DNA from 3 places in the Lysinibacillus sp. UBA6686 genome. Region 1 is predicted to be linked to each of the others. Evidence: riboswitches for the same ligand, from Rfam matches in the RefSeq annotation. Region 1 holds a riboswitch; each other region holds the start of a gene.
The links. Region 1 has a riboswitch for S-adenosylmethionine ahead of B2R82_RS06805 (MetQ/NlpA family ABC transporter substrate-binding protein). Riboswitches for the same ligand answer to the same signal wherever they lie in the genome.
Positions count from the first base shown of each region.

Region 2: another riboswitch for S-adenosylmethionine. It lies ahead of B2R82_RS03530 (cyclase family protein); the one in region 1 lies ahead of B2R82_RS06805 (MetQ/NlpA family ABC transporter substrate-binding protein).
Region 3: another riboswitch for S-adenosylmethionine. It lies ahead of B2R82_RS19565 (O-acetylhomoserine aminocarboxypropyltransferase/cysteine synthase family protein); the one in region 1 lies ahead of B2R82_RS06805 (MetQ/NlpA family ABC transporter substrate-binding protein).

Region 1 covers NZ_DKJS01000024.1:60,076-70,835, forward strand. The annotation lists gene B2R82_RS06770 (nucleotide kinase) at 1-513, shown strand, start outside; gene B2R82_RS06775 (glycine C-acetyltransferase) at 572-1,771, shown strand; gene B2R82_RS06780 (CaiB/BaiF CoA transferase family protein) at 1,928-3,124, opposite strand; gene B2R82_RS06785 (alpha-hydroxy acid oxidase) at 3,121-4,281, opposite strand; gene B2R82_RS06790 (enoyl-CoA hydratase/isomerase family protein) at 4,296-5,075, opposite strand; gene B2R82_RS06795 (methionine ABC transporter permease) at 5,087-5,758, opposite strand; gene B2R82_RS06800 (methionine ABC transporter ATP-binding protein) at 5,751-6,776, opposite strand; gene B2R82_RS06805 (MetQ/NlpA family ABC transporter substrate-binding protein) at 6,984-7,817, opposite strand; SAM riboswitch class I at 7,906-8,010, opposite strand; gene B2R82_RS06810 (PPC domain-containing DNA-binding protein) at 8,163-8,666, shown strand; gene B2R82_RS06815 (pyridoxal phosphate-dependent aminotransferase) at 8,715-9,881, opposite strand; gene B2R82_RS06820 (carbon-nitrogen family hydrolase) at 10,200-10,760, shown strand, end outside.
Region 2 covers NZ_DKJS01000013.1:29,537-40,296, reverse strand. The annotation lists gene B2R82_RS03545 (NmrA family NAD(P)-binding protein) at 1-412, opposite strand, end outside; gene B2R82_RS03540 (hypothetical protein) at 409-885, opposite strand; gene B2R82_RS03535 (MarR family winged helix-turn-helix transcriptional regulator) at 978-1,517, opposite strand; SAM riboswitch class I at 2,230-2,335, shown strand; gene B2R82_RS03530 (cyclase family protein) at 2,458-3,195, shown strand; gene B2R82_RS03525 (DedA family protein) at 3,236-3,826, opposite strand; gene B2R82_RS03520 (Cof-type HAD-IIB family hydrolase) at 3,982-4,755, opposite strand; gene B2R82_RS03515 (DUF2225 domain-containing protein) at 5,051-5,746, shown strand; gene B2R82_RS03510 (hypothetical protein) at 5,769-6,122, shown strand; gene B2R82_RS03505 (erythromycin esterase family protein) at 6,306-7,730, shown strand; gene B2R82_RS03500 (DUF4272 domain-containing protein) at 7,774-8,949, opposite strand; gene B2R82_RS03495 (SMI1/KNR4 family protein) at 8,975-10,249, opposite strand; gene B2R82_RS03490 (TetR/AcrR family transcriptional regulator) at 10,539-10,760, shown strand, end outside.
Region 3 covers NZ_DKJS01000074.1:16,952-27,711, forward strand. The annotation lists gene B2R82_RS19545 (response regulator transcription factor) at 1-21, opposite strand, end outside; gene B2R82_RS19550 (DNA-binding protein) at 598-828, shown strand; gene B2R82_RS19555 (homoserine dehydrogenase) at 1,139-2,125, opposite strand; gene B2R82_RS19560 (hypothetical protein) at 2,659-3,045, opposite strand; gene B2R82_RS19565 (O-acetylhomoserine aminocarboxypropyltransferase/cysteine synthase family protein) at 3,426-4,727, opposite strand; SAM riboswitch class I at 4,844-4,957, opposite strand; gene B2R82_RS19570 (glycerol-3-phosphate acyltransferase) at 5,114-5,746, shown strand; gene B2R82_RS19575 (DASS family sodium-coupled anion symporter) at 5,943-7,424, shown strand; gene B2R82_RS19580 (succinate CoA transferase) at 7,644-9,164, opposite strand; gene chrR (class II chromate reductase ChrR) at 9,447-10,178, shown strand; gene B2R82_RS19590 (hypothetical protein) at 10,393-10,760, shown strand, end outside.

The sequences.
Region 1 (10,760 bases):
CATCGCTTACTAGGAACATTAACACCAAGAGGCGCTGAAAATACAGTAGAGAGTATGACTAAAAATTTAACTCGACGATTAATGATAAAAGGTAAGCCGGGAACAGGTAAATCTTCCTTGATGAAGGACTTAGCAGATGAGGCCAATAAGAGAGGGCTAGATACACAAATTATTTGGTGCGGTTTGGATGGAGGCTCTGTTGATATGGTCATTATCCCGGAATTAAATTTCTGTATATTTGATAGTACAGAACCACATGTCTTTGATCCACAGGATGGCAGACTGGGGGATGAAATTTTTGATATAGGAAAACATTGTGCATTATCACAGGATGCAGAAGTTTTAATCGAAGATATCCGGGCAAAGTATAAAGAGGCTATACAAGATGCAATGGGGTACTCCAAGCGATATGCAGAAGCGGAGTATACTGTTCGGCGTTTATTAGACCATTGTTTATCTACTTCACTTTGGCGGGAAAAAACTGCTCCACTTTTCGAAAGATTAACAAAGTAATTTTTCAATTGGCGTGCTTATGCTACACTAGGAGCTAGAACAGTTTTCCTAGGAAAGGATGATACGCTTGTCAAAAGTATTAAATGCATTTTTAGATGAAAACCTACAAGACTTAAGAGACCAAGGCTTATACAACGAGATTGATCCAGTAGAGGGAGCCAATGGACCTGTTATTCAGGTGCGCGGCAAAAATCTTATTAACTTGTCCTCAAACAACTATCTTGGCTTAGCAACAAATGAAGAATTGAAGCGTATTGCCAAAGAGACTATTGATAGATATGGTGTCGGAGCAGGTGCTGTTCGTACTATAAATGGTACGCTTGATCTACACGTTAAACTGGAGGAGAAGCTTGCTGAATTTAAAGGAACAGAAGCAGCTATTTCCTATCAATCAGGCTTTAATTGTAATATGGCAGCGATTTCAGCTGTAATGGATAAAAATGATGCGATTCTTTCAGATCAATTGAATCATGCTTCTATTATCGATGGTTGTCGTTTATCAAAGGCGAAAATCATTGCGTTTAATCACTCTGATATGGATGATTTACGTGCGAAGGCAAAAGCAGCAAAAGAATCTGGATTATACAATAAAATTATGGTCATTACTGATGGTGTTTTCTCCATGGATGGCGATATTGCTAAACTGCCAGAAATTGTGGAGATTGCAAAGGAATTTGATTTAATTACGTATGTAGATGATGCGCATGGCTCAGGTGTTACTGGTAAAGGAAAGGGTACAGTGAAGCATTTCGGTTTAGAAAAAGAAATCGACTTCCAAATTGGTACACTTTCTAAGGCGATTGGCGTTGTTGGCGGGTATGTCGCAGGTAAGAAAAACTTAATTGACTGGCTAAAAGTACGCTCACGTCCATTTTTATTCTCAACAGCATTACCGCCTGGTGATGTGGCAGCGATTACAGCAGCAGTACAAATGTTAATTGATTCCACTGAGCTTCATGATAAACTTTGGGAAAATGGCAATTATTTAAAATCAGGGCTTGCTAAGCTTGGCTTTAATATTGGGGAATCCGAAACACCAATAACTCCATGTATTATTGGCGATGAAAAGCTGACGCAGGAGTTCTCACAGCGTTTATTTGAAGAGGGCGTTTATGCGAAATCAATCGTTTTCCCAACGGTTCCAAAGGGTACAGGTCGTGTTCGTAATATGCCTACAGCGGCTCATACAAAAGAAATGCTGGATAATGCACTCGCAATTTATGAAAAAGTAGGTCGCGAACTAGGCGTTATTCAATAAAAAAGGGTTGCCTCTTCGTGAGGTACCCTTTTTTATATTTAGATGGATAGAACCCTCAAAGTGACGGATAGGCAAACTGAATCAACGGATAGAACCCTCAAAGTGATGGATAGCTAGAGTGAATCAATCTATTAAAACGCTCAAAATGGATAAGCGCTATTTTGAATGAATGATATTTGCGGTGTTTAGCTGTTTGATGCGTTCATCTGTCACATGCAATGATTTTAAAATTTCCTCATTATGCTGTCCTAATGTTGGAGCGGCTTTTGTTAGCTGGCCAGGGGTCTGAGAAAATTTCGCTGGGAAGCCTAGTGTACGCATTGGCCCAGCTGTTGGATGCTCATAGGACAGGACCATGCCACGCTCCAAAATATGAGGGTCATTCAATGTTTGATCGTAGGAATAGATTGGGCTAGATGGTACACCATATTCATCTAAAAGCTGAAGCCAATATGCAGCTTTATGCTTTACCAGTTCACTTTCGATTTCTTCCCCCAATGCTTTAACATTTTGAGCCCTCAAGTAGTTTGACGCGAATAGTGGATTACTCAGCCAATCTGGACGATGGACGACTTTGGTGGCAAAAATCTCCCATAACTTTTGATTACCTGCACCAACTAAAATATAATCATCCTGTGTTTTAAAACCCTGATAAGGTGCAGAAACACGATGTGCAGTACCTGTTCGCTCAGGGAGCTGGCCTTGTCCAAAGTAGGCTGCAGCCTCCCATACCGTCCATGCCAGTCCAGACTCTACTAAGGAAACATCAATATATTGTCCTTCACCGCTACGCAGCTTGTAAATATAGGCCATTAAAATAGACTGTAATGCTGTTTGAGCAGCCGCAATATCGTTTACAGCAAAGCCAACCTTTACTGGTCTTCCATCTGCTTCACCAGTCATATGCATTAAGCCACTAAGTCCTTGCGCCATAATATCGTAGCCGCCTTTTTGACTATAAGGACCTGTTTGACCATAACCTGAAATAGAGCAATAAATAAGGCCAGGATTCATATCTTTTAGTGTTGCATAATCTATCCCTAATTTTTTTGTGACGCCAGGTCGATAATTTTCCACAAGCACATCTACCGATTGGATAAGCTCTTTAAATAGTTCTAATCCCTCAGGTGTTTTTAAGTTCAAACAAACACCTTTTTTATTACGATTAACCATCATATACATATGGCTTTCTTCATTAATAAAGGGACCCATTGTACGTGTGTCGTCTCCATTGGGATACTTCTCAATTTTAATGACTTCAGCCCCCATATCTGCTAATACCATTGTGCAGTATGGACCAGCAAGCACCTGTGATAGATCAACAACTTTTAAGCCTTGCAATGCTTGATTCATTTTTCATCGACTCCATCTTTTTTCACTAAAGTAATATTACGTAGGGCTGGAAGGGAGGTTGCGCCTGCTAAAGCAATGGAAACTTTCAATTCATCGTATAGATTCGTCATGACTTTTTCCACTCCCTGCTGTCCAGCTAACGCCAGCCCATAGACAAAAGGCCGACCAATAGCTACTGCATCTGCCCCTAAAGAAAGTGCTTTTAGAGCATCCATGCCACGATACACGCCACTATCTAAAATGATTGGAATTTGTCCACTTACCGCTTTGACAATCGCAGGAAGCGCATCAAGTGATCCTACTACACCATCCAGTTGGCGACCCCCATGATTTGAAACAATAATACCATCGATACCATTTTCTATAGCTAGCTTTGCGTCTTTAGGATGTAAAATACCTTTTAATAAAATAGGGAGATTAGATCGGCGCTTTAATTCACGTACATTTTCCCAACTTAAGGTAGGATGGAAAACATTTTGCAACACACCCTGGACGTAGGATTCAAATGATTCATCTGGCAGGGAAGCCATAAAAACAGGATCATTGATATAGTTTCCTCTTGCAAAGCCTAGCTTTAAAGGCGAAAATTGGTTGCGTACATCCTCTTCACGCCAGCCAAGCATAACTGTGTCGACTGTAAGAACGATTGCTTCAAAGCCAGCAGTCTCTGCTCGAGCGGCCATACTATAAGCAATTTCCTCGTTGGTAGACCAATATAACTGAAACCATTTTGTAGCCGTAGGTGCAGCTTGTGCAACCTCTTCAAGTGCATAGCTAGAAACTGTACTTTGTATATAGGGTATTTTTAATTGTTGAGCAGCGCGAACAACTGCAAGCTCTCCATCATCATGCGCCATTTTATTCATGCCAACAGGTGCAAATAAAAAGGGTGTTGGATATGTTTTTCCGAAAAGCTTTATCGAAGTGTCAACATTGGAAACATCATTTAAAAAGCGGGGCACAATGGAATACTTTTCAAAAGCAACACGATTATTGCGCAATGTTTGTTCGCCTCCTGCACCAGAGCGTATATAGCCAAAAGGTCCAGCTTCCATTTTTTCCGCTACAGCCTTCTCTAAATCAGCAAAACAAATAGGGAAGGGAGCTTGGGCAGTTATATTTTTTAATAGAAGGTCTCCATTAGTTGTATTTGTCATCGTCACTACCTCACTTATTTATTAAAAATGGGCTTTCTTTTATTTAAAAATGCCTGTATGCCTTCGTTATAATCTTCTGAGCTAAAGGAGTCGAGAATGATTTGAGCTAACGCATCATTTTCTTCATTTTCTCCATCTACAATAGCTTGAATAATTTTTTTTATGCCTGAATTGGCAACAGATGATTTACTTAAGAGATGCTCAGCGAATTGCAGTGTGCCATTTTCAATCTCCTCTGGCTCATGTAGGGCAGTAATCAAGCCAATGTGTTTTCCTTCTTCTGCAGTAAAAATGTTTGCTGTGTATAAAATTTCCTTTGCCTTAGCAACTCCAACAATATTGATAAGACGCTTTGTACTTTCAAGATTATAGACAATTCCGATGTTTGCTGCAGTGATACCTAATTTACTTTTGGGTGTAGCAATTCTAAAATCACAGGCATTTGCTAACTCTAAGCCGCCACCAATCGCTAAGCCCTGTATCATAGCTATGGTTGGGTGCGGAAATTTATAGAGTGCATCAATTGCCCTTAATGCTAAATCATTGTATGCCTTTGCGTTGTCAGCAGCATAACGAATATCTAAAAACTCACTAATATCGGCCCCCGAAGAAAAAGCAACTTCATTCACGCCACGGACAATTAAAAGTTTAATCGAAGGGTCAGAGCTTAAATAATAAAGCTCATTCAAAATAGCCTGAAACATTGCCCTTGATAAAGAGTTACGTTTCTCTGGACGATTAATCACTAAAGTTGCTATATAACCATTTTTCTCTAAATAAATTTCATTTGTCACAGTGCTCCTCCTTAATCCTTCTTAAGTTTTGCTGCAAATCGATTGCCAATAGATTGAATACTCTGAACAAGGATGATTAAAATAAATACAGTCGCATACATAACATCGACCTCATAGCGTAAATGACCATAACGGTATGCAAGATCACCTAAACCACCCGCACCAACCATACCTGCCATTGCCGTTGCTCCAATAAGACCAATTGTGGCAATGGTTAAGCCTAAAATAATAGAAGGGCGAGCCTCGCGTAATAAAACATTCCAGATGATATGACGGCGTTTAATGCCCATTGCTGTATAAGCCTCTACAACACCTGGGTCCACTTCTAAAAGTGCGGTCTCCATCAGTCGTGCGATGTAAGGTGCTGTATATACAACAAGTGGTACAATGACACCTTTCACACCAATCGTTGTCCCAACAATTAGCTTTGTAAACGGTAGAATAAAGAAGAGTAAAATGATAAATGGAACGGAGCGAATTATATTAATGAATAAATTGAAAAATTGATAAAGAAATTTATTTTCGAAAGATTGACCAGGACGTGTTAAAACAATTAGGAGCCCTAACGGAATCCCAATGACAACGGAAAAGAATAAAGAAATTCCGACCATTTGGAAGGTTTCGATAATTGATTTCCCAATAACATCGGACCAATCTGTAAAGAAGCTTTGAATACTATTCATTTTGTTCGCCTCCTAATTCTTCTACGGCTACTCCATTTTCGGTGAAATACGTTAATGCCTTTTGTACAATTTGTGCTTCACCATTTAAATGAACGACAATATTTCCGACAATGCCGTTTTTTAACTCAATAATATTGGCAGTTAAAATATTTGGCTGAACATCGTAAACTTTGCTGACCTCTGCCAATAATGGTTTTCCAGTGCTTTCGCCAAGAAATGTTAGACGAATAACACTCCCTGAAACATTGAGCTGCTGAATAAGGGAAGGGGATAGATTACGCTGTGAAATCGTGCTCAAGAACTTTCTCGTTGTTGGATGCTGTGGCTTCGCAAAAAGATCAATAGCTGAACCATACTCCACAACTTTCCCTGCCTCAAGAACAGATACGTCATCGCAGATTTTTTGTATGACATTCATTTCATGGGTAATGAGTAAAATAGTAATGCCTAGCTCACGATTAATTTTCAATAAAAGCTCAAGAATGGCTTCTGTTGTTTCTGGATCAAGTGCACTAGTCGCTTCATCACTTAGTAAGATTTCTGGTTCTTGTGCCAACGCACGTGCAATAGCAACACGTTGTTTTTGTCCACCTGAAAGCTGACTTGGAAAGCTTTCTAATTTTTCTGTTAAGCCAACAATTTCAGCATATTTCGCCACACGATTTTTCACTTCGGTATCGTTATAGCCAAGTAGCTTTAATGGGACAGCTATATTGTTATAAACGGTCGCGGTTTTTAAGAGATTAAAATGCTGGAAAATCATCCCTATTTTTTGACGGGTTTTACGAAGATCATTAAGGGAAAGGGAAGTAATATCCACATTGTTGATCCAAACTTTTCCTGTAGTTGGACGTTCCAATAGGTTAACACAGCGAATAAGTGTGCTTTTACCTGCGCCACTATAGCCAATAACCCCATGAATTTCACCTTTTTTAACATGAAGGTTAATCCCATCAACTGCTCTGACAATACCTTTCTTTGTTTTAAATTCTTTAGATATATTTTCTAATCGAATCATCTGGATGTCTCCTTTCTAAAAAGCAAGAATCTGCTCGCTTTCCCAAAGGAGTCTCGCAGATTCTTATTTTATCCCGCTTAATGGGCTGTGAAATTCCCACTTCAAGAACAAATAATGCTGAGAAGGAATCTAACAGCAATAAGCCCGATATTTTCACCGATTAATCAGTGGAGGATGGGGAAAAACCCTGTTTTATTTTTTAGCTACTTACCAGCTTGCAATTACAGAACCCTTAAATTCATCTTCAATAAATTTGCGTACTTCATCAGATTGATAAGCTTCAACAAATTTTTTAATCGTTGGATCATTCTCATTTTCAGCACGTACTACAATATAGTTTACATAAGGAGAGTCAGTAGATTCTAAAAGGATAGAATCTTTTTTAGGATTAATGCCAGCCTCCAGCGCAAAGTTTGTATTAATAGCTGCTACATCAACCTCACTAAGTTGTTTCGGAATTTGGGCAGCCTCTAACTCTATGAATTTTAAATTTTTCTTGTTTTCTTCGACGTCTCGGATAGACGCTGTTAGCCCAGCACCTTCTTTTAATTTAATATAGCCAGCCTCTTGCAGAACAAATAGTGCACGGGCACCGTTTGTCGGATCGTTTGGTAAACCAAATGTTGCTCCGTCTGGTATTTCATCAAAAGATTTATATTTTTCAGAGTAAACACCCATTGGATTCAGAATAGTTTTTCCAACTGGTACTAAGTCTGTATCGTGATCTTTATTAAAAGTATCTAAGAAAGGCTCGTGCTGATAGCTATTTGCATCAAGATCACCTTCAGCTAACGAGGTATTAGGTAAAACATAATCAGAGAAGGATTTAAGCTCTACTTCCAGGCCTTTTTCCTTTGCCACTTTTGCCGCAACCTCTGCAATTTGTTCATGTGGACCAGAAGTAACACCTACTACGATCTTATTTTCATCAATAGCCTTACCTTGGTCTTCTTTACTATCTTCTTTTGTACCGCAACCTACTAACGCTGCTGCTAATGTAAGACCTGCTAAGCCTAATAAAAATTTGTTTCGTTTCTTCATGAAAATGACCTCCAAAGTTTGTTTTATCGATTTTTAAAAATAAAAAAACTCTCTTATAAACTAAGAGAGGCTCATGAAAAAACGTCCTCTCTTATCTATCAAACGATGATCGTTTGCAGGATTTAGCACCTTCCTTTAAAAAGGAGGTTGCCGAGCTTCATAGGGCCAGTCCCTCAGCTACTCTTGATAAGAGATATATAGTATTTTTATAAATCCGATAGAACTAATATAAATTATAGGTTATTATTAGTCAATAAATATTTTGATTTTTTATTTTATTTAGCGGGTGTTTATTGTCCACTAAATCAGGATAAAGCCAATAAAGTAACAAAAAGAGGTGTAGAGATGTCTATAAGAGTAAATTATGGAGTTGGAGCATTTGGAAAAGTCATTAGTGCTCGTATTTTAATGGGGACTGATATGATTGAGGGAATAGAGGCTATCTGTCAAGAGAACGATATTGAGTCAGCTACCATCGTTAGCTGTATTGGTAGTTTGAAAAATAGTAGTTTTGTTTATTTAGTACCAGATGAGATCTCTAAAATCAATGTCCGTTTCAGTGAAGTGATAAAAAAAGAAGGACCACTTGAATTTATTCAAGGTGCTGGTGTTGTGTGTAAACGTGATGGAGAATATGAGACGCATCTTCATGGATCAATGAGTGATCAATGGGGTCAAGTATCGGGAGGACATTTGATGAAGGGCGGAAATATTGTGATTACGGCCGATATCGTTTTGGCTGAGGTACAGGACATTCAGCATTTACGCAAATTTGATGATGAAACAGGACATATTCAATTTTATCCCTTAGAAAAAGACTTACAGAGTCCAAGAAAGATTGAGAAATGAAAAAACTGTTCTATGGCATGGCTGTAGAACAGTTTTTATTGAATTTGTTTATATAAATAAATTTAATTGTTCGATTCGATTTATAGCTTCGCGTAAACGTTCTTCGCTTACAAGTAAGCCAACACGGACATAGCCCTCGCCATATTGCCCAAAGCCATTTCCCGCTGCTACAGCAATATCTGCTTTGTCGAGTAAGAGATCTGCAAATTGTTCACTAGTATAGCCTACTGGAACAGGGAGCCATGCAAAAAAGGAGCCCTTAGGTGCAGTTACGTGCCAGCCAATACGCTGAGCCTCCTCAATTAGGACATTGCGTCGACGTTCATAAGTAGCTCTGAGCTCATTTGCACATTCCTGTGATGCTGAGAGTGCAATCGCCGCTGCTTGTTGTACAGCAGGGAATTGACTACAAAATAGATGATCTTGTATTAAATTGATAGCAGCGATAATATCGGCATTCCCAACTGCAAAGCCAATGCGCCAGCCTGCCATATTGTATGTTTTGGATAGAGTGTACATTTCTATTCCAACATCTTTAGCACCATCTGCCTGTAGGAAGCTAACAGGTTTGTTTCCATCAAATCCAATTGCCCCATAGGCAAAATCATGTGAAACGATGATATTATGCTCTTTTGCAAAGCGAACGGTTTCCTCGAAAAATTCAATTGTTGCAGTACCACCAGTTGGGTTATTAGGATAATTCAAATATAGAAGTTTCGCCTTTTCTTTTATATTATCAGGTAAAGCTGCGTAATCAGGGAGGAAGCTATTTTCTGCAAAAAGTGGCAGTACTTCAAAATTTACATCTCCTAATACGACACCTGATAAGTAATCGGGATAGCCAGGATCGGGTAATAGCATTGTATCGCCAGGATTTAATATAGCTAAAGGTAGTTCAACAAGACCAATTTTTGTACCACCAAGAATAGCCACCTCTGTGTCAGGATTAATGTCTACATTGTATTCACGTTTGTAGAAATCTGCCGCAGCTTGGCGTAATTCAGCAATGCCACGAAATGGTGGATATTTATGATTAAGAGGATTTTCGGCTGCCTCCTGTAGAGCCTTAATAATATGAGGAGGAGTAGGTTGATCAGGATTTCCCTGCCCAAGATTAATTACATCGCGCCCCTCTGCCAAGGCTGTATTTACTTTTTGCACAAGTGCTGCAAAAAACTGAGTTGGGAGTTGCTGTAGTTTTTTTGAGAATTCCATGCACATCCACCTTTTTCAGAATATAATAATTATTATTAAAGAATATGATGCAAATACTATTACTTTTTTTACTAATTGTCTAGACCCTTTATTTATAAAAGGTTTGAAAGTCTCTGAAAACTACAGGCGACCAAATTATAAGCTAGGATGGTACGATACGAGATACGACACCAATTGAAGTTACTACTCTTACAACAAAGCGGCAACATCGAATGATTAACTAACTGGATTAATTTAAATTAGTCTAGAATTAAATATTGTATAATGGAATGTGTAAAAGCGAAAACAAACTTAAAAATATCTAAAGGAGGAAATGGGATGAAAATTGGCTGTATTCAATTGAATGTAGGCTTTGGCAAAGTAGATGAAAATTTTTCCCGAGCTGAGGAGAAGATTCGAGAAACGGCAAATCAAGGTGCAGAAATTATTGTATTACCAGAAATGTGGAATACAGGCTATGCACTTGAGCGTTTACCAGAGCTAGCGGATGAAGATGGGGTGCGTACGAAAGCCTTTTTAGCAAGTTTGGCAAAGGAACTTAGTGTACATATTGTGGGCGGCTCTGTTGCAACAAAAAAGAGCGATAAATTTTACAATACAATGTATACGTTTGATAAAAATGGTGAGCTAGTAGGTGAATATAGCAAGGCGCATCTCTTCCGTTTAATGGACGAGCATTTATATTTAGAGGCAGGCAATGAGATGAATCGCTTTACACTCGGAGATATAGAGGCAGCGGGGGTAATTTGCTATGATATCCGCTTCCCTGAATGGCTTCGTGCCCATGCATTAGAGGGAGCAAAGGTTTTATTTGTACCAGCACAATGGCCAACACCTCGTATCGACCATTGGAAAACTTTGCTGCAAGCGCGTGCCATC
Region 2 (10,760 bases), on a different contig from region 1:
GTAATATTGTATATTGCAGGCCTGATTGCATTAATGTTTGCTCAATTTCTTGATGCCATCCAGCTATAGCTACTGGACTGCTTTCTTGATAGAGAGGACAAGAAATTTTTACAACATGCTCAATACCGACTTCAGTTGCCTTCTGAATAATGGATTGCTCAATTTCAACCTGCCTTGGTGTATTGGATAATGCTAAAAACAACTGACTAGCCCCAGACAGTGCGCGATGTAAATTTTCGGGATTAGAGACATCTGCTGCCATAAATTCTACAGCAGAACAATCTAAGCTGTTTACTTCATTTAATAACCTGTTTGGATCTCTACTAATTACTCGGATTTGAGTATCCCTCTTCATTAAGCTTTTTACTAGCTCTCTACCAATCATTCCTGTTGCTCCAATTACTACTATCATTTTTTAACGCCTCCACTATGAATTTTTTTATGAATACTATATTTCCATCTCCAAGCAATCAGTCCACTAGCAATTGTGGAAGATAAGGGGAGATCTATCCAAAGAAAATAAAATGCATTTAATTGTTGATGCTGAATAAAGGAATTCATTACTATGAATGTTATCCAAGCACCGATTAACCCTAATAAAAGCCCTATACTTAAAAATAAAGCTACAATTATAGAATAATGTCCAAAAGCAATCCGACTTTTATAAATCCCACGTTTTTGAAACCATAACCCGATTACCCAAGCAATTATTGCTGAAGATCCACCAATAGAAGTACAAGCTCGGATTGATAGTGAGACATCACTGGTGAAAAGCCCTCCAATTCCAGCCATAATGGTAGGCATAACAAACGCAAGCAATACTTCTTGCCATAGAATAAAGCTATTTTCTTGATGAATATCCTCAACTTCGTTAATCGTTTTCATTTTAGACCTCCATTTTTCCACGATATATAATTAGGCACCTAACTATATATCAAAAAGGAAAGCTAGCCTACCAGCTAACCTTTTTGTTTCTTTTAATCATATGAGCTATCATCACTCGCTGCAATTCCTTGCATTATTCTATCTAATAACTCAAGAAAAACCCCTCGCTCCTCGACACTTAGAAAGTTAACAATTGACTCTAACCAAGCAAAATGTTCTGGAGCCATATCTGATAGTTGTTTTTTTCCTTTCTCAGTTAATGTCACTAATTTTAGACGACCATCCTCTGGACTCAAACGCCGTGAAACTAGTCCATCTCTTTTCAAAATATCAATTAAACCTGTCACAGTAGCTCTTGTTATCCCAAGATGCTCTGCTAATTGAGATGGCAATTCTTCACCATCATTGTCTTCAAGATCAGCTAATAATCGATAGCGACCTGTAGATAAACCAAATTTAGAAAAATGGTTTTCCGCAGCACTTCCTAGCATCGCACCTGCAGCCATTAATCTCGATGCGACAAGTATAGCCTGTGCATCAACTTCTAATTGGTAACGTTCAATTTGACTTTTCGATTGAGCAAACGAAGGAGCAGCATTCATATCATACATTTTATTTTTATCTTTAACCATACATGTAGTATGGCACCTAACTATTTAAATGTCAAATATTTCTTTTATATTTTAGGAGACCCAATCCACATAATAAATTATGTTCTATCAATGAATTTAAATTCCTATTGACTAACGAAGCCCTGTCTCCATGATGAAAATTGTAAATGAATTCCGCACTTTTGGGCTTTTAAGATTATCTTCCCTGGATTGCACGTTGGGGTTACCGTACTTCCTAGTCTAATTTCTAAACATTTCCTAGCTTTAAAAGGAATGGTTGATTATGATACTAGCCTTATAACACAAGGAGCATTGGAGCTTTATTTAAAAAGTGGAATGTTTCATTTACATAGTACAATGCTTTCAAAAAAGTATGGAGAAAAGTCAACATGAAGGTACAAAAACTAGCAAACTGGATTATTTACGACCAAACTCGCCTGATACTAAACTTCAATTTGTTTTACTACCAGAAAAAATATAGAAACTTTAATTCAACATTTACTGATAAAAGACATGCATATTAAAGCCATTGGCGAAAATTACTTTTTACAAAAATCAATACAAAAAAAACAAATCAATCCCTAATTACACAAGGTCTTCAAAAAAATTCATGGCTGTAACAGAAAGAATAAAAAGTTACACGTTTTCCTTGTATCCCTATTGAACTTGTAAACTATAAATAAATATGCTATTGTATTTGTAATCGTTATTTCTGAAAATTCTTATATTGCATTTCTTATCAAGAGAGACGGAGGGATTGGCCCTATGAAGTCTCAGCAACCAGCCTATAGGTATGGTGCTAACTCCAATTGGCAAAATGTTTGCCTTGAAGATGAGAAGACTAACATTTGTTGCTTTACACAAGAGTCCTCTTCTCCAAGGAGGACTCTTTTTTGTGGTTATGATTGGACAAGTAAGACAAGCAGGAATAACTCATACTAATAGAAAGCAGGTAAATACGATGTCGAATGAACTTTTACAAGCAGTGCAGCTATTGAAATCAAGAAAATGGGTGGATTTAACACATACATTTGGACCAAATTCACCTCACTTCTTTATGTTTGAGGATGCAAAGTTTGAAACCTTATTTTCACATGATGATGGTTTCTTTGCGCAGCAATTCACTTTTCCTGGACAATATGGAACACATATCGATCCACCTATCCACTTTGTTAGGGACACACGCTTTTTAGAAGATTTGGATTTAAAAGAATTAGTACTACCCTTAATCGTGATTGATAAATCGAAGGAAGTCGAGCAAAATAATGATTTTACCTTAAGTGTTCAGGATATTCTTGACTTTGAGGCTGAGCATGGAGAAATTGAAGCAGGTACGTTTATTGCCCTACGTACCGATTGGAGTAAGCGTTGGCCTAATAAGGATGCCTTTAATAATAAGGATGCTGAGGGTCATAATCATATACCAGGTTGGGGATTAGAGGCATTACAGTTTTTATTTAAAGAACGAAAAATTAACGCTATTGGTCACGAGACTTTCGACACTGATTCAGCAGCGGATTTTCGCAAAAATGGTAAGTTAGATGGTGAATATTTTGTACTTGAGCAAGACACTTATCAAATTGAGCTTTTAACAAATTTGGATCAGCTACCGCCAAAAGGGGCTGTCATATTCAATATTGTACCGAAACCAGAAAGAGCGTCTGGATTCCCTGTTCGTTCATTTGCCATCTTACCTTAAAAATAAATAAGGGTCTTATTCGCTTAGAAGAATCAGACCCTTATTTATTTCTTTTTTTGAAAAAATAATAAATGACCAACATTAATATGATGAATACTACGATAAGATAAATACTGTAGTGAGATAAGTAAAATCCCACATAGCGCCATTTCTCACCTAATACTTTTCCTAATGTAATAAAAGTAAATGTCCAAATAAACGCGCCTGCATAAGCAAAAATGGCAAATTTTCTATAAGGATAGTTGTTAATGGCTGCTACATATGCGGTAAGATGGCGTACACCTGGAATAAAATAACCGATTAGTAATAAGGCTGGTCCTATTTTCGTAAATAATTTTTTAGTAAAATTAATTTTTTGCTTAGTAATATGAATCTTCGGACCATATTTATGTAACAAAGGTAGCCCGAATCGAAAACCTATATAATAACTTAAAGTAATGCCACCTATTGCACCGATAGTTGCGCTAAGTAATGCCGGAACATGTTCTAGTGTTTCTCGATATACACTATATCCTATATATGTTAAAAATATTTCATCAGGAATAGGCAGCCCGACAATCCCTCCAACTAGGATAAGAATTATGCCAAAATACCCGTAATGTTCAATAAGAGATTGTACATGATGTGCCATAAAATCATCCCACCTAAAGCATTTTAATAACTTTCGTTAGCTTTATCATACTCAATGTAGTTAACATTATGAGTGCCATAGCTTCAATCTTTTTTTACTTTGACATCCCCTCTAAATTTACTAAAAATATTATTCGATTCCAAATAATTACTTTCTTAAATTATTTGTAGCTCTTTCAAGGCATAATATATACCCCCTTCAATGGATTTCTTCGTTATATAATCAGCACTATTCTTCAATGCCTCACTTGCATTACCCATTGCAACCCCAAAACCAACCTGTTCTAACATATCTATATCATTATCGCCATCGCCAAACGCAAGTGCTTCCTCAGAACTTAAATTGAAATAATCAAGTACAGCCTGAACAGCAATCGATTTGGAAATATCAGATTGCAATACATTCGTAATATACGGATGCCATCTTTTAAATTTTAAATGAGGAAATTGTGTTGTATATATTTGCTCAATATCTTCATTAGCATATAAACACATTAGATAAATTTCCTGTTCTACAATATTTTCATGAAATTCAGGAAATTTAGATAAAGATAATGTTTCTTGCAGGGCTTTAAGTGTCCTTGGCTTGTGTACGTTATTCATAAATAATTGTTCTGTAAAAAATGAAAGACTTTGTTTATTCTCATTAGCAAAGGCATGAACTGCTTGGACTATATTTTTGTCAATTGGTACTTTATGTATTACCTGATTTTGATGCTTAACATATGCACCATTTGCGGTTATAAATGTCTCTATACCCATGTTTCTTAAACTTTGACACATTGATAAAGGTCTACCTGTAGCCGCAACAATACGAATTCTCCTCTGTTTTAGCTCATCTATTACCTTCCTTGTGCTTTCTTCAATACAGCCATCTTCATAATTAATAAGTGTTCCATCTACGTCAAAAAAAACAATTTTGCAATCCATCATACACACTCCATTTTCATCCATCAACATAAATAGTTACAAATACCTACATTAAAGCATAATCCATTTAACTTTTATTCATTATACTGAAAAACACTATTGCAAATACATATAGAAACCTCAACAAACAAAAAAGTAATAATATTTTCACTTTAATAATGCTAAAGGAGTATACCAAAGAACATAGAATTGTTAAAATGAAAGATAATCAATTAAATACATTGAACGATAATACCCATCGTAAATATAGAACAAAAGAAATAATTAATAAATCAGCGTAAAGGAGTTGATTCTTATGGCATTTAACATTTACTACTATGAAAGTAGTGTGGATTGTAAGTTTTGCAAAAAGCACTTTACCACTTATAAGGTACGTCCTAATCGTTATAAAATTGTCGAAGAGCAAACAGATTTCATGCCCGTCTATGAGGGCTTAAATCCATTGCTATATGAAGTCGCTGTTTGTCCGTTTTGTGGCTATGCCTACCATAAATCCATGACAAGAACCTATGGGCCTTTCATGCTCCTTATCGATGAGCTGTACATTAAAGAGCTTCAAAAACCTATGAACATCTGTCAAGAGCGTACAGTGGATGATGCCATTATAAGTTTTAAGCTTGCTTATTTAGTGTCCAGGGCATCTATGGAAGAATCACTTCTTATGGCAAATTTCGCTTTAAAAATTGCCTGGTTATATCGCTTAAAAGAGGATCAGGAATCAGAAATGCGCTACCTTTTTGCGGCAAGGGATTTTTACAGTAAATCATTTGCATCCAATCAAGAAGGTAGTGAAAGAATTCAATATTTACATGCAGAATTAAGCCTACGACTTGGCGACATGACTGAAGCGAAAAAGGGATTCTCTCGATTAATTGCAGATCGAAATGTTTCCAATAAATATCGTAAATTGGCTCGCAATCGCTGGGAAAATTATAAGTATGATGAACAGTCAATCATCTTAAACGAAGATATTGGAAAAATTATCAATTGAAAGGATAAGGAGAGAAGTTACTATGCACCGATTTGTCAAAACAATTGATGTGAGAGAGGAAGATATATTTTCTGAACTACATCATTTTTTACTGAGAAAAAATAATCGCTATTTAACAAATGATGAGGTCATTGCATTAACAGGGGTTTCCGTGGAGCTGCTTTATAAATGGGTGAAGGCAGGAAAATTAAAAAATTCAATTTTCCCTAATCTAGGTGCCCCTTGTGAACGATGTGGGCAAATTACACAGAAAAAAATTTGTATTAGCTGCTCATCAACAATTGTTAATACACTAAAGCAGGAAGAAAAGGATCGTGCATGGTTTAATCAAATACAACGCAACAATCACAGGACTAGTACATACCACTATAAATAAGTTAAATACAACACCTCCAAAGTGTCCTATCTTTTCGATATCACACTTTTGGAGGTTTTTTAATCTATCTTCCTGATTCAAGACATAAATCCAAATTTAAACAAAATTTAAACAGAAATCTCCTTAACTTTAAACTTACCTGCGTATAATTGGGTTCAATCTATTGCGAGGGATTGATGAACAATGACAAAAGGGAAAAGAAATAAAATGCTATTATCTTTAAGTATTGCATTGACAAGTTTTATAGCATTTAATGGGAATGCAAATGCGGCAGTGGCTGCTCCAAAGATAGCAGAGCAGACAAGTTTAGAGCAGGGATCAGAAGTAAAGCAAGCTCGTACATCTAATGAAGCACTACAAGACTGGAAGAATTGGGTGAATGACCATGCATATAGTTTAAATTCCATTCAGCCTGAATCCTTTGAATCAACAAAAATTGCATCCAGTAAATTTGAAGATTTAGAGATGCTAAAGCCCTTATTACACGATAAGCGTATTGTTTTTTTAGGGGAAAGCTCGCATGGTGTAGCAGAGTTTAGCCTAGCAAAAACACGTATCATTCAGTTTTTACACCAAGAAATGGGCTACAACGTCCTTGCCTTTGAAAGTGGTATGGGGAACGTTATGAATGCTCAGGGGAAAATTGATAAGCAATCGGCTCAGCAGACAATGAAGGATGGAATTTTTGGTGTATGGTGGTCAAAAGAGACCCTACCGTTATTTGAGTATACTAAGAAAACCCAATCTACAGAGCAGCCTCTTATGTTAGCTGGCTTTGATATTCAACAACAAGGTGCCTTTACAGATGGGGGATGGCTAGAAAATAATCAGCTTGCTAAACAGTTCAGGGAGGTAGAGAATCAGCTTGTAGATTGGACCTACAGCAAGGATTTAAAAGGATATCAAAAGGCCAAACCAAGCATTATCGATGTGTATAAACAAGTAAAATCACAAATACCACTTAAAGAGAAAGAGTTAAAAGCAGCTTATCCGAGCGAGCCTCATATTACAAAGCTTATGGAGCGTACATTAGCTGACCGTATACGCTTAGCAGAAGAGTATGTAGAACTATCTATTCAATCAAACATTGATACTGAGCAAAATAAATATGATTCATTCTTTAAAACTATGGAATGGCGGGATCAAGGCATGTTGGAAAATTTACTTTGGCTAGCAGAGGAGATTTATCCGACTGAAAAGTTTATTGTTTGGGCACATAATGACCATATTCGCAAGGCCCAATCTGAAGTAATGGGCTCCCCTTATGCGCTAAACTTAATGGGTGAACGTCTACCAGACATCTATAAAAAGTATAGCTATGTACTTGGTCTATATATGGCAAGTGGAGAAAATGCAAGCAATGCACGTGAAACTTGGTCTGTATTACCTCCAGTCAAAGGATCTACTGAGGATATCCTTTCCTCAACGAAGAAGCCATACACATTTATTGATTTACGAAATCGCCAAAATGAAAGAGGTAATTCATGGATGTTTGAGCCACGTATATCCTATAGTTGGGGAGTTATGCAAGAGAGCTTTGTTCCTCGTGATCAATTTGATGGCATCCTTTTAATCGATAAAGTAAGTATTCCAAATTACATCGAATAAATTTTATAGCATTTAGCAAACTAGTTTTTCTAGTTTGCTATTTTTAAGTATCCATCGAAATCGTATCCCAGTCTTCATTGTGATGACCAATCAACCAGAATAGGCCTCTGCGCCTTTCCATAACAATACTTTCATTTACATCAGCAGGAGTCATTCGTTTTTGTATACGACTGTCTACGCAAGCCCAGTGTAGCCTATAGGTCTTGTCGGCTTCATCCAATATTTCTTCCTGGCTACGCATCGTAGTTTGAAGATAAAATTGCTCAAACGTTTCACAGTTAGAAATAACTTGAATAGCAAACTCACAATCACATACTTCATCAGGAAAATCAAGCTTGTCAACAAATCCAAGTACCCAAATTAGTGTCCAATAAGCCTCATATTGCCATGAAATATTAATGGCTTCCTGTGCATTTGGTTGTTGACTATATAAAAAGGCTATTTCATTGTCAGTTAGAATGTCTTCTACTTCATATTTACGCAACATACTGCTAAAGAAGTCTCTTGATTCCTCTACATTTTCTCCTTGTGCCACATCACAAGCAAATTGAATAACAATTAGTAAAGCTGCAGCTCTCCTAGCAATATCCTTTTTGGTTCTAAACTGACAAGCCTCAATTGGTGGAAGTTGCGGGAGTGAATCTGTATATGGAATACCCTTTTCTTTTAAATAGGCTATTGTTTTATTCTTTCTTTGATGGCCTTCTTCCGATGTCACCTCTTGTCCCCTCACCTTTTGTGTACAGGCATAAGGTCTAAAGTTGGATGGTCCCGATTGTCCATCAGGATAAACAATGACTTCTCCTTCTTTGTCTAATAAGGTGCCATTGGGTACAAAGCCAATACCCCCTATCACTGATAGTAGATTTGTAAATAACTGCATCTGTTCATCCTTTATCTCTTTTTCAGATTCAATTGCAATTACTGTATTTAACACAGAAATTTGCGTTAACACTAATTCTTTTAAATTGTCATCTTCAAAAGGAATACTGTTGTAAAAGCCCATCATTCCAGGAATATTATTCGCAAAGTATTCTGGGTTTGTATCTTCAGACATCACTCTAATTATCAATTTGTATTTATTAAATAATGCTTTGGATTTTATGAGATACTCATCTTCATTTTTTTCAACAGTAAAACCTTTACTAAAAACATCAGAAATCTTACAATCGATATCCTCTATATTATTCAAAGAAGCAAATATAGTAAAAAAGCTCAAGCATTTCTCCTCCTTACAATAGGTTTCACCAATGATTCAAGCCTTCTAGAGCTTGGTTAAATAGCTGTTTATTTTTTCGTAGTACTTCATTGTCCTTCCAAAATGCAAGCAATTGCAGCCATTTCTCCTTATCTACTTGATCTGACGGCTTAATTTCCTGCTGCATCATTTGACATACTGCTCGTATAGCTGTTAGGCGCTCTACTTCACTACCATTCAACCACTCAAATAATGTTTCTGCACTCGGCTGTGATTCGACTAAAAGCTGATCCCATCCACCTATCGGAAAGGAAACATAGGGTTTCATCCAAGCTATCGTTTTTGAGCTATGAAAATGACGTAGTCGATGTAAAGCTGTATAAGAATCAATTTGCGCTTTCTGAATATCTTGAAGAACAAGAGATAGCCCCTCTTCTTCTGGTAGACAGAAGGCTGTTAAATAATCTCGAATGCAACTAGGTATATCATTTCGGTCTTTCCAAAGTGTCCTTATCCAATCACTTGCCTCTGTTGCACAAACCTTTACTAGCACCTTACACCATGCTTCTTTATCTACTAGACGCTGTGATTGTTCAATTTGATTACGAAGTACAGTATACACATTTCTAGAATCGAACCGTGTAAATGCTTGTTGAACTTCTTCCTCTTTCACACCATGCATCGATACATATATTAGTAAAGAATCCAGATGATACATAGCTTCCTTCCATGTTGAAGTTAAATATTGTTCAAGCCACTTTAGCCAGATTTGAGAGTTGGTCAGGCTTAAATCCAGTCCATCCTCACTACAAAACTGTCGATGCTGTCCACAATCTACTCCTACGCATCCTAAAGTTGTAACCCTCTCTATATAATCCCTAAAACTCCAGGCTAGCAGGTCGAACTCATCCTCCTCATGACTCCAATACCAAACGGAACCATCCCCAGCCTTCATAAGAAGTGCATCACCGTTTCCAGCCGTATGAAATTGTAGATATAATTGTTCATCTTCATTTTCACTATCTCCACCAAAATCAGGGAATTCGAGTTCCTCCAAGCTCCAACCAAAATTACCTAAAGGCGTGTCCAGCTCAATAGGGAGTAGTGCCTCATTAGGTAAAGACCAATACACTCCCACTTGTCGAGAACAATGAAGTAATACATCACGGAACTCGGAAGGAATCGGAACACCAAGCCGCATCTCTACCATTGATAGCTCTTGCTCAGTCGCTACAGGCTTTATCTCAAGTGGATGCATCCAAGCTCCTTGTTGTTCAAGCTGTTTTAATAAATGTGTCCATCGATCAATCCATATTTGCATGACTATTCCTCCATGTAAAGAAAAATACTTTCGGATAAAGTGTTACATTTTTTCTCCATTAAATGTATCGTCAGAAGTTCATTTACTTATTAGGAGTAGACTTTAATTTACCTAAAAACACGCGGATCTTACCTCCATTTAAACTCAAAATATATGCTAAATGGCTTATCTCTACTAGTTCTTTTCTAATTTTCTTAAGTGATTCTCACAAATAGTCTATTGTTGACAATTTAAAGAACTGCCTCTAGTATTATAAATACATTCGAATGTATCTATAAGGAGATATTTTATGGCCAGAAATAAATATCCAGAAGTTACGAGAAAAAGAATAATTGAATCAGCTGTTAAATTATTTACTGTAAACGGTTGGGATAATGTAACGATTCAAGAGATTGTAGATGATGTGGGGGATATTACTAGAGGAGCCTTCTATCATCATTTTAAAACCCGTGCTGATGTTATTGATGCCATCACAAAGGAAATGCTAACGGCAAATAATTATTTTAATGAC
Region 3 (10,760 bases), on a different contig from region 1:
AAGAACTGTTAGTTTCGTCATGATATACACCTCGCTCTCAATTAATATTGTACCGTTTAAATCTTAAAAACCACTTATTATAAAAATGAAGAATTTCTTAAGCTTTTACTGAATAATCCTCCACCAATTGTAGAACAAATCGTTACATGCCAATAATAAAGTAGTCAGAAGGACAAAAAATGAAAATATCATAAATAGCTCCTCCCCCATCGAAAACATCATCACCTTTAATAATACAGATTTATCCAAAATCAAACAATTACCATTTTTAAACTTAAGTGATGAATATGCTTTTCTTAGAAAAGGACGTTATAATAAAAGCGATCAATTATACCCCAGCGTAATTGCGTTCAGATTTTTTTCGAGCTTGATCGCAAAGCTCCTCTTCAAAATTTGTACACCCACCAGGGGCACGGTGTTGGTACTCAGGCGTTTTCACGGAATGTGAAGATCTTAGCTTGATTTCCTCTATTTCAGTGGGCTTTTTTATACTCACTGAATAGAAATATCTTGTTACTATGAGTGGAAGCATCTTTACTTGTCGCTTTGCTTTCGCACAGTAAAGATTTGCTGAATTAAGATAAAAGGGGCGAAAATATGTATAAAACAGTTGAAGAAACAGCGATAGATCTTGGCATGTCTGAAGATCAAATTCTACAGTTAGTCTACGAGGGACGTATTCGATCTGTATATGATGGAGACCAAATTTTAATTAATAGCGGACAGTTTAATACCTACTTTGATCAGTTAGAGCGTATCAAAGAAGAAATAGAGATTTGGCGTAATACTCCAATACCTGAGGATATCGATGTGAAGGACGAGGATTAACGTTGTTCAACAAGAAAAACGCAAAGTTATCAAGTAGCAATCCTTGTAACTTTGCGTTTTACTATATCAATTATGCCTCGGCATAATTGCGTCTGGAATCGTCTTTATGATAAGGCCTGCGGGACACAGGTCTGTTATCTTATGGATGCGATTTTTTTAGGCGAACATCCTTTATTAACTCCTTTTCGATTCCGTGACATCCGCTGGAGGCTTAACTTATTTCAGCGGGTGTTTGGACACCGTCTGAAAAGTACTTAAATTCGTATTCATCTCACCACCTAGAGAGGTGGGAGATATTTGATGAAAGTAGTTAAATACTCACGAGAAATCCAGCACGCTTACCAATAATTTCAGCATAATCCTCAACCATAACACTTGCTGTAGGATACATGCCTGCACCAGGGCCCACAAGCGTCAAAGTACCGATATAGTTCGTATCTAAGGCAACAGCATTATTGACATCATCTACTGGATACAGTGGATGTTCTGCGTCTACCAATAAAGGCTCTACTTTGGCTATAATCTTACCACCTGCCAGTTTTTCTACTTCTGCAACGTGACGATAGCGTAGACCCTTTGCAGTTGCTTCCTTTACCTGTTCAGCAGAAATACTATCAATGCCAATTACCTCTACATCTGCCCAATCCGGTTGCTCACCGAATGCCAATGCACTTAACACCATTAATTTCTTGAAGGAATCTTGACCTGAGATATCATTATATGGGTCTGCCTCTGCGTACCCTAAATTTTGTGCTTCTTTGAGTGCCATTTCAAATGACCATCCCTCTGCACGCATTTTCGTTAAAATATAGTTACAAGTTCCATTTAAAATACCCTGAATACGGCTTACGTCATTGACAAGTAAAATATTTTTCATTGTTTTAATGACAGGTACTCCGCCTGCCGTTGTCGCCTCGTAGCCTACAAAAACGCCATTTGCTTTCGCAAGATCCTGTAGCTCTAAGCCTTTTTTAGCGAACATTACCTTGTTAGCAGTGATGACATGACATTTATGTTCAACTGCACGCTTTAAATACGTAAATGCTGGCTCCTCATTCACGATTGCCTCAAACACAACCTGCATGCCCGGTTCAGCTAATACATCATCCATACTAGTAGTCATCAAATGTGCTGTGCCTGGTACGCGTTCACGGCTAGCATCTGTCACTAAAATTTTTGCTACTTCTAACTCAATGCCTAATTTATGTCTAAGCTCTTCTCGCTTTTCGTTTAATATATGGTAAATCCCTTGACCTACCGTCCCAAATCCTAAAATCGCTGCCTTTATAGTTGCCATTCCTGTTATTCCCTCCAACTTACATTCCGCAGTTTCATTATATTTAAGCGTTAGCTTCATCCGTACTAATTCTGAATTGTGCACACGCCCGTAAAGTAACTTGTATAAATATTTGATATTTCACTCTCAGTTATGAATAAATTTGTCTTATGGAGATACACTGACAAGCACACAAATTCAAATAATTCAAAATTTAACTTAAAGAAAATTGTAACGCAAATACATACATTGCACAAGAAAAATCTTTCTAGGAAGGACATTTGTTTTCCCTAGACGTGCAGAAGAAATCGGTTTCATTCCCTTTATTATACGTTTTTTAAGATGTTCTATAATCTATGAACAATTATTGACGATTTTTTTATAAAAGGATTGTCTTTCTTCTATTATATATGTATGTTACAACATCTATAAAAATTGTTCTTTTGATAGATAATTATAAAATTATTTAAAAAACAGCTTACTCCCTTTTTTTATTAATTAAAAAGCTCATTCCCTGTAGCAGCAGAGAATGAGCTCAAATATATGAGGGAGAATTAACTAGCTTTTATTAACAACTGATAACGATATTGTGTAATTGCTTGCTGAACAAGTTCTATCTCATCTCGTGTAAAATTTGGTATAGCATACGTACGTTCAACTAGTTGAAATGTGCCATATTTTAAATAGAACTCTGTTGCAGGTAGAAGAATATGACTTGCTCCATATTTTTCATATGCCTCAAAAACTTCTTTTACTGTATAGCCTTCCTCTTTTGCATAAACGTTCTCCTCAAAAGCAGAATGTCCAAAAATTTGTTGCCATTTACGTTCAACTGATGCCAGTATGTTTTGAATGGACATGTTGTTCACAAACACATGACCTTCATTTAGTTCATAAATAAGATAAGATGCAATGTTTTGTGCACTATAAACATTTCCCATTTCAAACACTCCTTTAACATCAGTTTTTTAGTGAAAGTAGCTGCTGGCTTGGCAGCTACTCCTATATATTTCAAAAGTGGGGGAGCACTTATGAAAACGAATGGAATCAAAGTATCATTTGGAGCACCGAATCAGGCAAAAATCGGTGCCGAAAATTAGTTCTAGGTTGGTAGCCTTTCGAACGTTTAACTTATACCCTAGTATATAGCATGGTTTTATTTAAGTCAATAATACTTATAAAATTACTCGGTATTACTTATGGGAAATTTCTGATAACTTATCGAATGAGATAAGCGCTTGATGTAGCAACGTTTTACGCATTACCAAATGAGGCTTATCGAATGAGAAAATACGTAAACGCCACAACATTAGCCTATGTTTTATGCTTCAACCCTTTGTTGTGAAGCTGTTACTTGCTCAATAGCTTGTTCTAAATCTGCAATAATATCCTCTACTGCCTCTAAACCGATTGATAAGCGAATGAGCGACTCGGTTACACCAGTTTGAATTAGCTCTTCAGCTGATAGTTGCTGATGTGTAGTAGAAGCTGGGTGAATTATTAATGATTTAGCATCCCCTACATTAGCTACATGGGAGAATAATTTCACACTATCGATTAATTTACGCCCTGCTTCACGTCCACCTTTAATGCCAAATGTAAGCACAGAACCGAAGCCATTTCTTAAATATTTTTTAGCCAAATCATGTGTAGGGAAATCTTCTAAGCCATTATAATTTACATATTCCACAGATGGGTGGTTTTGTAAATATTCGGCTACTGCTAAAGCATTTTCATTATGTTTAGGGATACGCAAATGAAGCGTTTCTAAACCTTGTAAAAAATTAAAGGCTGCATCAGCACTTAATGTTGGTCCAAAGTCACGTAGTAATTGCACACGCAGTTTTGTAGCAAATGCAGCTGCTGCTGTGTCAATGCCATATCGTAAACCGTGATAGGAAGCATCTGGCTCAGTAAATCCTGGGAAACGACCACGAGTCCAATCAAATTTCCCTGCATCAACTACAACGCCACCTAAAGTAGTTCCATGTCCACCAATCCATTTTGTTGCGGAGTGAACGACAATATCGGCACCGAAATCAATTGGTGTAGAGCCATAAGGTGAAGCAAAAGTGCTATCAATAATTAATGGTAAGCCGCTTTCATGTGCAATGTTAGCCACTGCTTCAATGTCTAGTACTTTTAAACTTGGGTTACCGTAAATTTCAGCGAATACCGCTTTTGTTTTATCAGTGATTGCTGCTTTGAAATTCTCAGGATTTGTTTCATCTACAAAAATCGTTTTAATACCGTAGTTTGGTAGTGTATTGGCAAATAAATTATAGGTACCACCATATAAAGAGCTAGCGGCAACAATTTCATCCCCTGCTCCTGCAAGATTTAAAATTGAAAATGCGATAGCTGCTGCACCAGATGAAAGTGCCACTGCTGCTGTACCGCCTTCTAATAAAGCGACGCGTTTTTCAAAAACATCTACAGTTGGGTTCGTAATACGTGTGTAAATATTGCCGGCTTCCTCTAAGGCAAAAAGACGTTGCGCATGAGCAGTGTCTTTAAAAACAAAGGCCGTTGAGCGATATACAGGTACGGTGCGAGATCCTGTTACTGGGTCTGGCTCTTGGCCACCATGTAACAGCAATGTTTCTGGTTTAAAATTTGTCATTTTGTACCTCCAAATGGTTATTTTTTTACGATGGTACCGGAGATGAGGAGGATTTTTTAGTAGAAAACAAAAACCCCCTTCAGCTAAGAAGAGGGTTGCAGTTGCAAGTTTTCCTCCCCTTATCTGCCAGATCCAAGTAAGAATCTGTAGGAATTAGCACCTTAGCAAGTTCGTCACTTACTGGTTGCCGGGCATCATAGGGCCTATCCCTCCGCCGCTCTTGATAAGAGTATTGAGATTCAATTTCCATCGTTGTTACACAGTATAAACATAGACATTTTTTCTGTCAACACTAAAATTTTATTTTTTCCGAAACTTCAGTCTGCTTCTTTACGTAGTATGAACGCATACACTATTTTAATATTTATTTAGAAAGGAGGATTTCTGTGATTAAAACCATCATTTTATTTATTATTGTTGGTTATATTATCGGCTGTCTTCATGGCTCTAAAGTGGCACAGTTTTTATCTGGGGTAGATTTAAAAAAGACTGGCCATGGGAATGCAGGTGCCTCCAATGCAACCCTTTCCCTTGGATGGAAATACGGAGTACTAGTAGCGCTTATTGATATTGGTAAAGGTGTATTAGCAATTATCGGTGCACATTTCTTTCTTGCAGATGCAGCACAATACACAGAGGTACAAGTTTGGCTCTTCACCTATCTCATAGCAGCTGGTGTCATTCTAGGTCATAATTTCCCATTCCATATGGGCTTTAACGGGGGGAAAGGTACAGCCTCCATCATAGGGATATTGCTTGCTGTTGATTGGAAAATTGGTTTATTTGCACTTATTTTATTTGTCATTTTATCTTTTGCAACGAACTATTTAATTGTCGGCGTTTTAGAGTTTTATCTTGTTTTTTGTACAGCAACTTTTTTATGGATTCCTGGGATAGGTCCAACGATGATTGCTTTGCTACTTTTTGGAATAGCTATCATTTTGCATATTGAAAATATTAAACGATTAGTCAAAGGAACAGAGCCTAAAGTAACTTCAGCTTTTAAGAAAAAGAAATAATATTTTTTTGAATGTTTTTGTCTTTTCTATGACCATATATTTTCTCTTTATTTACTATTAATGCTGTAAAAACAAAGTATTTTACATACTATTTTTTTCTCCAATAAATAGACAAATTATTTTCTTAATAAAACATTTTACTGACCGATGTTATAGACAATAATCGTCATATTTATCGTAGAAAGGATGAGAAAATATGTCTACACTTCAACAAGCAGGCGAAAAACGTAATTTAAAGCCACTTTGGATTGCTTTAGCCTTTGCTTCATTAATCATCATTATTTTTTTACCTAATAACGGCGATTTACCTGTTGCGGGTCAACGGGCCTTAGCCATCTTAGCTTTCGCAGTCATCCTTTGGGTAACAGAGGCAGTTTCATATCCCGTCAGCTCTGCCATGATTATTGCACTGGTAACCGTTTTACTAGGACTGGCTCCGTCAATAGACGATCCAACAGCAGAATTAGGAACAGCAGGTGCTCTAAAATTAGCATTAAGCGGGTTTAGTAATTCTGCAGTCGCCCTGGTAGCCGCAGCTCTATTTTTAGCAGCAGCAATGCAAATCACCAACTTACATAAACGACTCGCCCTATGGATACTTTCACTTGTAGGGACTAAAACAAAAGCAATTATTTTTGGTGCCATTTTAGTATCTATAGCACTCGCATTTTTTGTTCCTTCTGCTACAGCACGTGCTGGCGCAGTAGTCCCAATACTACTTGGAATGGTTGCTGCATTTGGTTTGCCGCGTGATAGCCGACTGGCTGCGTTACTTGTCATTACCTCCGTACAGGCCGTCTCCATTTGGAATATTGGGATTAAGACAGCAGCTGCTCAAAATATGGTCGCTTTAAATTTTATTCAAGAACAATTTAATGTGGATATTTCGTGGGGTGCCTGGTTACTCTACGCTGCCCCCTTCTCGATTATCATGTCTATAGCTTTATTTTTCATTATGATTTCTCTGATTAAGCCTGAGACTAGTAACATAGAAGGCGGTAAAGAGGTAATCAAAAAGCAGCTTGCAGAACTAGGCCCATTAAAAGCGCCTGAAATCCGTTTAATCATCACGTCAATGATTTTATTATTTTTCTGGGCAACTGAAGGCAAGCTACACCCATTCGACACAACAACAGTCACAATTATTGCTATCGCTATTCTATTAATGCCGAAAATCGGTGTTTATACATGGAAGGAAGTGGAGCCTCATATTCCTTGGGGAACCATTATCGTTTTTGCGGTAGGTATTATGCTAGGCACAGTATTATTGAATACGAAAGGTGCATCATGGTTATCTGACAAAGTGTTTGGTTCACTCGGTCTAGATACTATGCCGATTCTAGCAACAATTGCATTGGTTACACTATTTAATATTCTTATTCACTTAGGTTTTGCCAGTGCGACAAGCTTAGCATCAGCGCTTGTACCTGTGTTTATCGTTTTGGCCTCCACATTAACGGCTAACGTTGACCAAGTTGGTTTCGTTATCGTACAGCAATTTGTGATTAGCTTTGGCTTCCTTTTACCAATTAGCGCACCGCAAAATATGCTTGCTTATGGTACAGGAGCATTTACAACAAAGGATTTCTTGAAATCTGGTATTCCATTAACCATTATTGGTTTCATCCTAGTACTTCTATTCTCTGCAACTTATTGGAAATGGATCGGATTATTGTAAATAGATAGAGCCCCTAAGTATTTTAATAGGTATCTGGATAAGACAGGTGAGCTGTTCTTCGAGGGACCCGAGCAAATTTTTGAGGTACCTGAGCCATTCTCTAAGCGACTTGATTAGTTCTCTGGGTCAACCCATACAGTTCTTTTGGGTACCATAATTAACACAAAAGCCTTGAAGGAATCATTAACTGTCCTACAAGGCTTTTATAAATCTATTCTATTATTTTGATAATGCTGCTTCCTTCATAGTACCACTTTTTGCATAATTCACATGCCATGAAAGCGCTTTCTCTAGATCGTGTGGAGTATGGTGTCCGCCTGTTGCTTCATTAGCATCATTAAAATACTTCCATAATTGATCACGGTATTCAGGATGTGCACAGTTATCAATAATTAGTGCGACCCGTTCTTTTGGTGCCAGTCCACGTAAATCAGCAACCCCCTGCTCTGTCACGATTACATCAACATCATGCTCTGTATGATCCACATGTGATACCATCGGAACGATACTTGAGATATTTCCACCTTTTGCATAAGATTTTGTAACAAAAATACCTAATCGTGCATTACGTGCAAAATCACCAGAACCCCCGATACCATTCATCATTTTTGTGCCTGAAACATGGGTTGAATTCACATTCCCGTAAATATCAACTTCCAGCGCTGTATTCACTGAAATTAGCCCGAGTCGGCGAATAATTTCTGGCTGATTGGAAATTTCCTGTGGGCGTAATACTAGTTTGTCAGCATATTTATCAAAATTACCGTAAACTTGGTTTCCAACTTCCTCTGACAGGGTAATAGAAGTAGCAGATGCAAAGCTTACTTTTCCAGCATCCATTAATTCTAATACAGCATCCTGTAGCACCTCCGAATAGACCTCTAAATTTTCAAACTCAGAGTCTTTGAAACCCAATAATACAGCATTTGCCACGGAGCCTACTCCTGACTGGATTGGACGTAAACTCGTCGTTAAACGGCCTACTTTAATTTCATCACGAAGGAAGTTTAATAAATGCTTGGCCATAATATCTGTTTCTTCATCAGCTGGAACTATTGTTGATGGCGCATCTAAAATGTCTGAAACTACAATACCCTTTACCTTCTCTAAATCTAGTGGAATACCAATTGTGCCAAGTCTATCTGAAGCCTTTTGTAATAGAATTGGATCACGTTTTCCTTGTGGTCCTGGAACAAAAATATCATGTACTCCCTCTAATGCATCTAGCTGAGCCACATTCAACTCGATAATTACTTGATCGGCCTCTTGTACAAAAATCGGAGAATTACCAACTGAAGTTGTAGGAATTAGTAAGCCATCTTCTGTAATAGCAGCCGCTTCAATAATCGCAAAATCAATAGGACCTATAATGCCCTGACGTACCAATTCTGCATTATGTGAAAGATGCGCATCGACAAACATAATTTCACCGCTGTTGATTTTATTACGAATTCCCGCGTCCGCCTGGAAAGGGCCACGTTTACGAATAACGCCAGCTTCAGCTAAGTATTGGTCAACTTCTGGGCCTAATGATGCACCTGTATATACATCTACCTGAAAGCTCTCTTTTTTAGCTTTTTCAACAAGTGCAAGTGGCACAACTTTAACATCACCAGCACGTGTAAAACCACTCATCCCAAGTACCATACCATCCTTAATCCAAGATGCTGCTTCTTCTGCTGTGACAACCTTGCTTCGCAGCTGTTCATTACGAAGCTTTTTCGCTAACTTTTCTTCCATTGCTTATTCCTCCATCCCACTTTACTTTTGTTCAACTAGATTACTTGGTAGATATTCCGTTGCCATTTCCAAACATTAGAAGTTTAACCAAATAAACCGTCGCATAAATAATATTATACTATTTAGAATATTTAATCTATATCAAAGAAAATATTTCGTTTTTCGAGAAATTTTATGCATTTATAAATTATCCAAAAATAATTTAAACGACCAATACATTCGATTTTGAAGAAAAAGCGTGATATGCTTTTCATATATATAAGGGGAAAAGGAGAATATTAAATGGTTAAAGATTTATTACGTAACCACTCTTCAGTTCGTATTTATGACGGTAATCCAATTTCGAAGGATATTATAGAGGAGTTAATTACTACTGCGCAAATGGCTGCTACATCTCATTTTGTACAAGCTTATAGCGTTATTTGGGTAACAGATGAGGAGAAAAAGGAACAGCTCGGCTTGCTCTCCGGTAACCCTCGTCAATATGAAACCTCTGGCGCTGCATTTGTCTTTTGTGTGGATTTTAAACGTCTACAAATGGCTGGTAAACTAGAGGGTGTGGAAATTGTAGCAGATACAGCCGAAAACGTGCTTGTTGGGGTTGCAGATGTATCATTATTTGCTCAAAACTTTGTCATTGCCGCAGAATCAATGGGATACGGTATTTGCTATATTGGCGGTGTTCGTAACAAACCAGCTGAAATAAGTGAGTTATTGAATTTACCCGATTATGTTTTCCCACTTTTCGGCTTAACAATTGGGGTTCCGGCTCGCCGTAATGAAGTAAAGCCTCGATTACCAGTCGCTGCTATCCTACATGAAAATGAATACAATGTACAACAATATGATGAGCTTTTACCAATTTATAACGAAACACTAGAAGCTTATTATAGTAGCCGTTCTTCCAATAGAAAAATTGACAACTGGACAAAGCAAATGGCTGATTTTTTAATTGAACAACGTCGTCCGCATATTAATGAGTTCTTAGCTAAAAAAGGTTTTAATTGGAAATAGCATTCAATCTAGATTCCATTGGTGGGGTTACTATCGTATGATATTAACTCCACATTTTTATATGTAAAATACCTCATCATGTTGCAATTAGTATTTTTGTCTCTCTTATTATGTTAAATTAAGGTACAAATTAAACGAAAAGACTCTTTCCTTTTCCAACATTTCCATTCATATTAATAGAGGATGACTTTACGTGGAAAGGAGCTTTGTTCAAATGTCCCATGTCAATAAACACCTTGCTCGTACCTTAGAACAACAGCATAAACGAAGTGTTAGAGGTTTATTTTTAAAAATTCAAGACTTAAACAATAAATGTACGTTATTAAGAAAGAGGCTAGAACCTCAGATAGATATGGCTGTTTATCAGAATGCTATTGATTATGTCAATGAATTTATTTCCCATACCACGATTCTCAATTTAAAATTTATTACCAATACACAAAACTTAGAAGTATTAGTATTACATACACTTTTATTATCATATGTATTAGAAAATGAAGATCCGCGTTCTTTTGAATATGAACAAAAGCTGCTTCATGAATATATTCAGGAAATTTTCGACTTAAACGAGCATGCAAAAAC